Linked DNA regions of Prosthecobacter debontii. The protein of the gene in region 1 binds, or shares a complex with, the protein of each later gene. Links are inferred from orthologs where the notes say so. Each region holds a gene or a part of one and is shown in the gene's direction. Other genes may lie near its edges. The genes, in order: secY and secA.

What was found.
Region 2: the proteins of secY (region 1) and secA are in contact, whole or in part, in a crystal structure (PDB 3DIN), measured with the Thermotoga maritima proteins. The link is inferred for Prosthecobacter debontii from one-to-one orthologs. Residues at the interface, in WP_004081795.1 of Thermotoga maritima: Glu108, Gly109, Glu110, Glu111, Ala236, Glu237, Arg238, Arg239, Ile240, Thr241, Ile242, Gln243, Tyr244, Ala245, Arg246, Arg247, Val248, Thr249, Gly250, Arg251, Arg252, Val253, Tyr254, Gly256, Ala257, Ser258, Thr259, Tyr260, Leu261, Pro262; in WP_004082002.1 of Thermotoga maritima: Glu261, Ala262, Arg263, Lys300, Ala301, Arg302, Thr303, Ile304, Ile305, Leu323, Tyr324, Asp325, Pro326, Val329, Ser330, Tyr333, Ile336, Lys340, Phe345, Val349, Glu363, Phe364, Tyr374, Ser375, Gly376, Gly377, Glu393, Ile395, Thr482, Ser483.

What each region holds. Positions count from the first base shown.
Region 1 is NZ_FUYE01000020.1:8,150-11,411, reverse strand. The notes cover bases 74-3,020. They hold secY (preprotein translocase subunit SecY), read left to right. Parts: upstream 74-766; coding sequence 767-2,275; downstream 2,276-3,020. Other genes in these bases: map (type I methionyl aminopeptidase), read left to right, coding at 2,305-3,020; rplO (50S ribosomal protein L15), read left to right, coding at 227-667; rpsE (30S ribosomal protein S5), read left to right, coding at 74-182. Also shown: more of rpsE, read left to right, coding at 1-73; more of map, read left to right, coding at 3,021-3,132. UniProt on the Escherichia coli protein: The central subunit of the protein translocation channel SecYEG. Consists of two halves formed by TMs 1-5 and 6-10.
Region 2 is NZ_FUYE01000032.1:5,409-9,470, reverse strand. Bases 316-4,062 are described here. They hold secA (preprotein translocase subunit SecA), read left to right. Parts: upstream 316-631; coding sequence 632-3,862; downstream 3,863-4,062. Other genes in these bases: B5D61_RS25050 (iron-sulfur cluster assembly scaffold protein), read left to right, coding at 3,890-4,062; B5D61_RS25060 (DciA family protein), read right to left, coding at 316-325. Also shown: more of B5D61_RS25060, read right to left, coding at 1-315. UniProt on the Escherichia coli protein: Required for protein export, interacts with the SecYEG preprotein conducting channel.

The sequences.
Region 1 (3,262 bases):
GTGGTGGAGCCCGCGCTGTGCTTGAAGCCGCTGGTGTGAAAGACGTGATCGGTAAGTCGCTGGGCTCCAGCAACCATGCCAACGTCGTCAAGGCCACTCTGGCCGCCCTCGGCGCTCTTCGTCCGAAGGATGAGATCCTCCGCGCTCGCGGTAAGGAGATCAAAGAGAAGAAGGCTCTGTAATTTTGGCCTTCACCCCTCGAACTTCCATTCCAATTTAAAATAGTATGAGACTCCAAGACGTCCAACCCCGCCCGGGTGCTAAGAAGCGCCGCAAGCGTATCGGCTGCGGTGAAAGCTCCGGCCACGGTAAGACCTCCTGTAAAGGTCACAAGGGCCAGAAGGCACGTGCCGGTAAGGGCATCCGCCCTGGCTTCGAAGGTGGTCAGATGCCCCTTCATCGTCGCCTTCCGAAGAAAGGTTTCAGCAATGTTCAGTTCCGCGATGTGTATGAAGTCGTGAACGTGAGCTCTCTGAACGCCTTCGAAGATGGTGCTGTGATCAATGAAGCCGCTCTTCGTGAGAAAGGCATTGTGAACCGCAACTGCGACGCTATCAAGATCCTCGGCTCTGGCGATCTTTCCCGTAAGCTGACGATTGAGATCAAGAACGTCAGTGCATCGGCCCGCGAGAAGATCGAGAAGGCCGGTGGCTCCATCGCCGCCTGATTATTCAGATCGAATCCCAACCCCGTCAGCGGGCCGGTCACCGATCAACCTCTTTGGTTGTGAGTTGGCTAGGCCCGCTTTCTCTTACCTCCCTCTCTCATGATTTCTGCTTTTGCTAACAGCTTCAAAGTTCCTGACCTCCGCTCCCGGATCCTGTTCACGCTGGCGATGATCGTTATCGTCCGCATTGGCGCCTCCATCACGCTTCCTGGCATTGATGTGACTGTGCTCGATGAATGGATCAAAAACCGCACGGCGGATGCTGGCTCTGGTGCTGCTCAAGTAGCCGCCTTGCTGAACGTTTTCAGCGGTGGTGGTCTGCAAAATTGCGCGATTTTTGCCCTCGGCATTATGCCCTACATCAGTGCTTCGATCATGCTGCAGCTCTTGACGGCTGTGGTGCCTAGGCTGAGCAAAATGGCTCGTGAAGACGGAGGTCGCCAGAAAATCACTCAATACACACGATTGGCCACGATCGTTCTCTGCGTATTCCAAGGATATCTGTTGGCGCAGTCGTTGCAGAACCCAGGTCAGAACATCTTCTTGGGTGGTCTTCAGGAAACCATTGAGCGTTTGCATCGCCCTCTCGTTCCAGACTACAGCTTCTGGGGGTTTGTGCTGCCTTCGGTGATCACCATCACTGCCGGCACCATGCTGATGATGTGGCTGGGTGAGATGATCACGGAGCGCGGTATCGGCAACGGTGTCTCTCTGTTGATCTGCGTGAACATCGTCTCCGATCTTCCTGGCGCCATGGTGCAGGTCTGGCAGACCTACGTGGGCAATGTGGGCAGCGATATGAGCAAGCCCGCCACCCTGGTGCTGCTGCTGGCATTCATGATCATTGTCATTGCTGGAGTCATTGCCTTGACGCAGGCGACACGCCGAATCGTCATCCAGTATGCCAAGCGCGTGGTTGGTCGTAAAGTTTATGGCGGCCAGACTCAGTATCTGCCTTTGAAGATCAATTATTCCGGTGTGATGCCGATCATCTTCGCGCAAGCGATCCTGCTTTTCCCATCCTCCATCATTGCCTCGATGTTCCCTGACGTGGGCTGGGTGCAGCGTTTCTCCCAGACCATTGCTTCCGGTTGGGTTTATTACAGCTTGTCCGCCGCCTTGATTTTCTTCTTTAGCTACTTCTGGGTGGCCACGATGTTCCAACCGACGCAGATCTCTGAAGATCTGAAGCGCAGTGGTGGTTACATTCCTGGCATTCGCCCTGGTAAGCCCACGGCAGATTTCTTGGACTTCACGATGAGCCGCCTGACCTTTGCTGGCGCTATCTTCCTGACTCTGCTTTACATCATGCCAGGCGTCGTCAGCTCCATCTTGGGCATCGCACCTCAGACCGCTCAGTTCTTCGGCGGCACCAGCTTGCTGATTTTGGTCGGTGTGGTTCTCGACGTGATGCGTCAGATTGAGACCCACCTTCTGCAGAGCCACTATGATGGCTTCCTGAAGAAGGGCCGCATTCGTGGTCGCTTCGACCGCATGCAGCAGACCGGCAATGTGGCGAATCCTGCGACTGTGGTCATGCTTTGGACCGGGATCGCCCTGATCACCCTTCTGGGCGTGGCTTGGCTGATCTATAACAAAGGCATGTAATTCGAGACCGAAGGAAACGCTTCATCTTCATGGCACTGCTCAGTAGCAACAAAATCCCAATTCGTCACGGAGCCCAGCAGCAGGGTATCCGCGAGGCCTGTCAGATGGCCCGCGACATCTTGCTGAAAACAGCCGCTCAAGCTCAAGTGGGTGTGACGACCGGGGAAGTGGATCGCTATGCGGCGGCAGAAATGAAAGCGCGTGGCTGCAAGAGTGCTTTCTTAGGCTATCGCAAGTTTCCTGGTCACATCTGCATCTCCATCAATGAAGAGGTGGTGCATGGCATCGGTGGGCCCCGGGTGATTCAAGACGGCGATATCGTGAAGATCGATGTCGGCATCGAATACAACGGTTGGATCGGAGATAACGCTCTCACGGTACCGATCGGGAATGTCGCCAAGGAGACACTTCATCTCTTGGCGGCGACAGAGGAGTCTTTGCACATCGCTGCCAATCACGCTCGCGATGGTTGGATGCTCGGAGATCTCTGCGCCTCCGTTGAAGAACACGTCATTCAATACGGTTACACCGTGGTCCGGGAATTTGTCGGCCATGGTGTCGGCCGCAAACTGCACGAGGAACCCCAGGTGCCCAATTATGGCAAACGTGGGGAACGCCCACGCCTCAAGGCGGGCATGACTTTGGCCATTGAGCCGATGATCAATCTCGGCACGGCTAAAACGCGAGTGCTCTCTGATAATTGGACGGCTATCACGCAGGATCGGAAGCCTAGCGCCCACTTTGAGCATGTGGTGCTGGTCACTTCGACAGAGCCGGAAATTTTGACTTTCCGCAAGCGCATGTTTCCTCAAGGGGTCAAGGACCTGACACCGCTCCCTGTATCGGAGTTGATCTAAGATCGCTTTCGCACAGCCCTGCGTCTTGATTGGAATAGCGTTAAGTCGGCATGACGACAGATATCGTCAGCCGGAGGCCGCACTTGGCCACATATTTGAGCTGAAAGGCGGGGCCAACCCAAAATGCGGG
Region 2 (4,062 bases), on another replicon or contig:
TCGTGGGTTGTAAGACCCGAACCATTAAAACGCCTCGCTGAATGGAATCTGGGCGAGAATGCTGAAACAAGAAATCACCAACGATCTCTTTCCAAGCAGAGAGAATCTCTTCTAGTTTTAGTCGATCCCCAATTCCCGCTTCAGCAACGATCTTCCCGACCAAGTCTGCCGCAGAAAATGTGGGCAGATTCTGGAGAGGCCCATCCTCCACCCCACGCCACGCCGCGATGAGAGCGTGCCGACGACGCTGCGCGAAAGTGGGAAAGCGATTGGACATGTCCGAATGATGCGCGGGCCGAAGGAGAAATGCCAGAGGGAAATCCATTCCATGGCGCGATTCCTACTCATTCGGAGTTGCTTGCTCCATCAGCCGTTTGAAAGCTCAACCCATCGCAAAAAATCGGCGGATCGGCGATGATTTGACGTCCTTCACACACGATTCTTTGCGCCTGTGACGAGGGCTATCGACGTATGATTTGCTCCAGGCTGCCTGGATAAGGGTATATTTCTTGACCTGAGAGGCGGAGAAAGCCCTCCTCGCTTGCCAAGTCGTGCATCCTCTCCAAAGTAGGCAGCCCGACTATTATCCCGCCAGGGATCATGGCCGGTTTCTTCGTCTTCTTTTCCCGTTATGTTCGAGTGGATCATCAAAAAAATCATCGGCACGAAAAACCAGCGCACTGTCAAGCGCTTGCAACCGGTCGTGGCCGAGATCAATCGCATCGAAGCTCAGCTTCAGAACGAATCTGACGATGCTCTGCGCGAACGAGTCGCCCGCTGGAAGGAACAGTTTCGGGCCTTCCACACTCCACGATTCCTGGGGGGGGTTTCCCTTCGCATTGCCGATGAAGAAACGGTCGAAGCCTGTCTGCGCCACATCGCAGGTTATTTCGCTGCGCTGAAACCGCATTTTCCGTCCTTGGACGGCAGCTATCTGGCCGAAGAGGCTTGGAAATCCGCTACTTTCGAAGACAAAAAAGCCCGAATCGACACGGCCCGCGAAGCCTGGAATGAAATCCAGCCCAAGTTTGCCGCCATCATCGCCAAGATCCTCAATGACATCCTGCCGGAAGTCTATGCGGTGGTGAAAAGCGCCGCCCGCCGTCTCTGCGGTCAGGAGCACATGGTCTGCGATACCCCGCTGAAGTGGAACATGGTTCACTTCGATGTGCAGCTCATCGGTGGTATCGCCCTGCATCGCGGGATGATCGCTGAGATGGCCACAGGTGAAGGTAAAACCCTCGTAGGAACACTCCCCGTGGCTCTCAATGCCCTGACGGGTCGTGGCGTCCACGTCATCACCGTCAACGATTACCTCGCTCGTCGTGACTCCGAATGGATGGGGTACCTCTACAAATTCCTCGGCCTCACCGTGGGGTGCATCCAGAACGACCAACCGAGCCACATCCGCCGTGACCAATACACGGCTGACATCACCTACGGGACGAACAGCGAGTTCGGCTTTGATTACCTGCGTGATAACGGCATGGCCTCCAGCAAGGAGCAGCAGGTGCAGCGTGGTCACTACTTCGCCATTGTGGACGAAGTGGATTCCGTGCTCATCGATGAAGCCCGCACACCGCTCATCATCAGTGGTCCCGTGGCGGGTGCCGAAAGCACCCACCAGTATGAGCGCTACAAGCCTCTGGTCGAACAATTGGTTCGCCGCCAAAACACACTCTGCAACAGCCTCGTCGCCGAAGCCAAAGAAGACGCTAAAAATGGTGAACTCGAAGTGGCGGGTCGCAAGCTCTATCAGGTGAAACTCGGGCAGCCGAAAAACCGCGCCCTCATGCGCTGTATGGAAGATCCCGAGCTTCGCCGCGCCATTGAGAAGGCCGAGCTAAAAATGTATGAGGACACTCAGAAGAAGGACCTCTTCGAACTCAAAGAAGGCCTGTTTTTCTCCATTGAAGAGAAGAGCCATGATGCCGATCTGAGCGAGAAAGGCCGTAACTTCCTCAGCCCAGACGAGCCCGATGCCTTCGTGCTTCCAGACCTTGCCACCATCTACTCAGAAATCGATGGTGACCCATCCCTGACGGATGCTCAGAAGGTTCAGAAGAAGAACGAAATGCAGGATCGCCTGTCTCACCAGGGCCAGCGCATCCACCAGATCAGTCAGCTTCTCCGTGCCTACTGTCTTTATGAAAAAGACGTGGAGTATGTGGTGGAAGAAAACAAGGTCGTCATCGTGGACGAACAAACCGGCCGTAAGATGGCGGGTCGCCGCTGGAGCGATGGTCTTCATCAGGCGGTGGAAGCCAAGGAAGGCGTGCAGATCGATGCCGAGACTCAGACTCTCGCCACCATCACCATTCAGAACTACTTCCGCCTGTATGAAAAACTGGGCGGCATGACTGGCACCGCTGAAACCGATGCCGCTGAATTTCATGACATCTACGGTCTGGATGTGCTGACCATCCCCACCAACCGCTCGGTGCGCCGCGTGGATCAAAATGACAGCATCTTCAAGACCCGCCGTGAAAAATACAATGCGGTGATCGAGATGATCAAAGAGCGCCATGTCAAAGGCCAGCCCATGCTGGTCGGCACCGCCAGTGTGGAAGCTTCCGAGACTGTCAGCCGCATGCTTAAGCTCCAAAAGATCCCGCACTCCGTGCTGAACGCCAAGTATCACCGCCAGGAGGCCGAGATCGTCGCCCGTGCTGGGCAGCGCGGAGCCGTCACCATCTCCACCAACATGGCTGGTCGTGGCACGGACATCAAGCTGGGGGAAGGCGTGGGTGAACTCGGAGGTCTGCTCGTGCTTGCCACCGAGCGCCACGAATCCCGCCGGGTGGACCGTCAGTTGCGCGGTCGTTGCGCACGTCAGGGTGACCCAGGTGAAAGCAAGTTCTTCATCAGCTTTGAAGACGATCTCATGCGCAATTTCGGCGCGGCGGATCGCATGACCAAAATCATGGAACGCTTCGGTATGGCCGAGGGCGAAGAGCTTCAGCACCCATGGTTGAATCGTTCGGTCGAAACCGCTCAGAAGCGTGTCGAACAGCGCAACTACACCTGGCGTAAGCGCGTCCTGGAGTATGACGATGTCATGAACCAACAGCGTGAGGTCATTTACGAATGGCGTAACGATGTGCTGGAGAGCAACGATCCACGACTGCTCATCAATGAAGCCGTGGAAAAAGGCCTCAAAGAACGCATGGAGGAATTCCTTCCTAAAGAAAAAGGCGGGGACTTCGTGCCGGATTATGAGAACCTGCTGCAGTGGGTGAACACCACCTTCCCGATCGGCCTGCGTGAGTTTGATGACGAATTCAAGGCCCTGGATTTCGAAGGCCAGTTTGAGTTTCTCAAAGACAAGATTTTCAGCGCCTACGACATCAAGGTGAATGGCGCCAATCCTCAGGCACTCCAAGAGATCGAGAAGATGATTCTGCTGAATGCGATTGATCGCCTGTGGCAGGAACATCTTTATGCCCTGGATGCCCTCAAAGAAGGCATCAGCCTGCGGAGCTATGGTCAAAAAGATCCTCTCATCGAGTTCAAGCAGGAAGCCTTCACCATCTTCTCCGACCTGATGCGCAACATCAATGGTGAGGTCCTGGGTAATCTCTTCCGCAGCACGCAGCAGCTTGCAGCTTTTGAACAGTTCCTGGCCCAGATCGCCATGATGCAGCAGTCGGGTTCTCTTCCCGCACCTCAGCCCCAGCAACAGCCTGCGGCTCCAGAACCCGCACCTCAGCCAAAGCCCCACAATCCTGCGGCGGATGGTCCGAAACTGATTCTTCCTTCGGCCATGCCTGCTCGTAAACCGATGGCGACAGTAGGCCGCAATGACCCTTGCCCTTGCGGAAGTGGCAAGAAGTTCAAAAACTGCTGCGGTCGCCTAGCTTAACATCGAATTGCATTAACCACCACTCTCATGGACGAAACGGCTCTCCAATCTGCTCTTTCCAATCCCCAAAACCTCGGGGAGATGCCGGATGCTGATGCCGTGGGCACCGTAGGTTCTCCTGACTGCGGTGACATGGTCCGCATGTGGCTCAAGTATAGGGAGAAAGATGGCAAGAAGGTCATTGATAAAGCCAGCTTCCA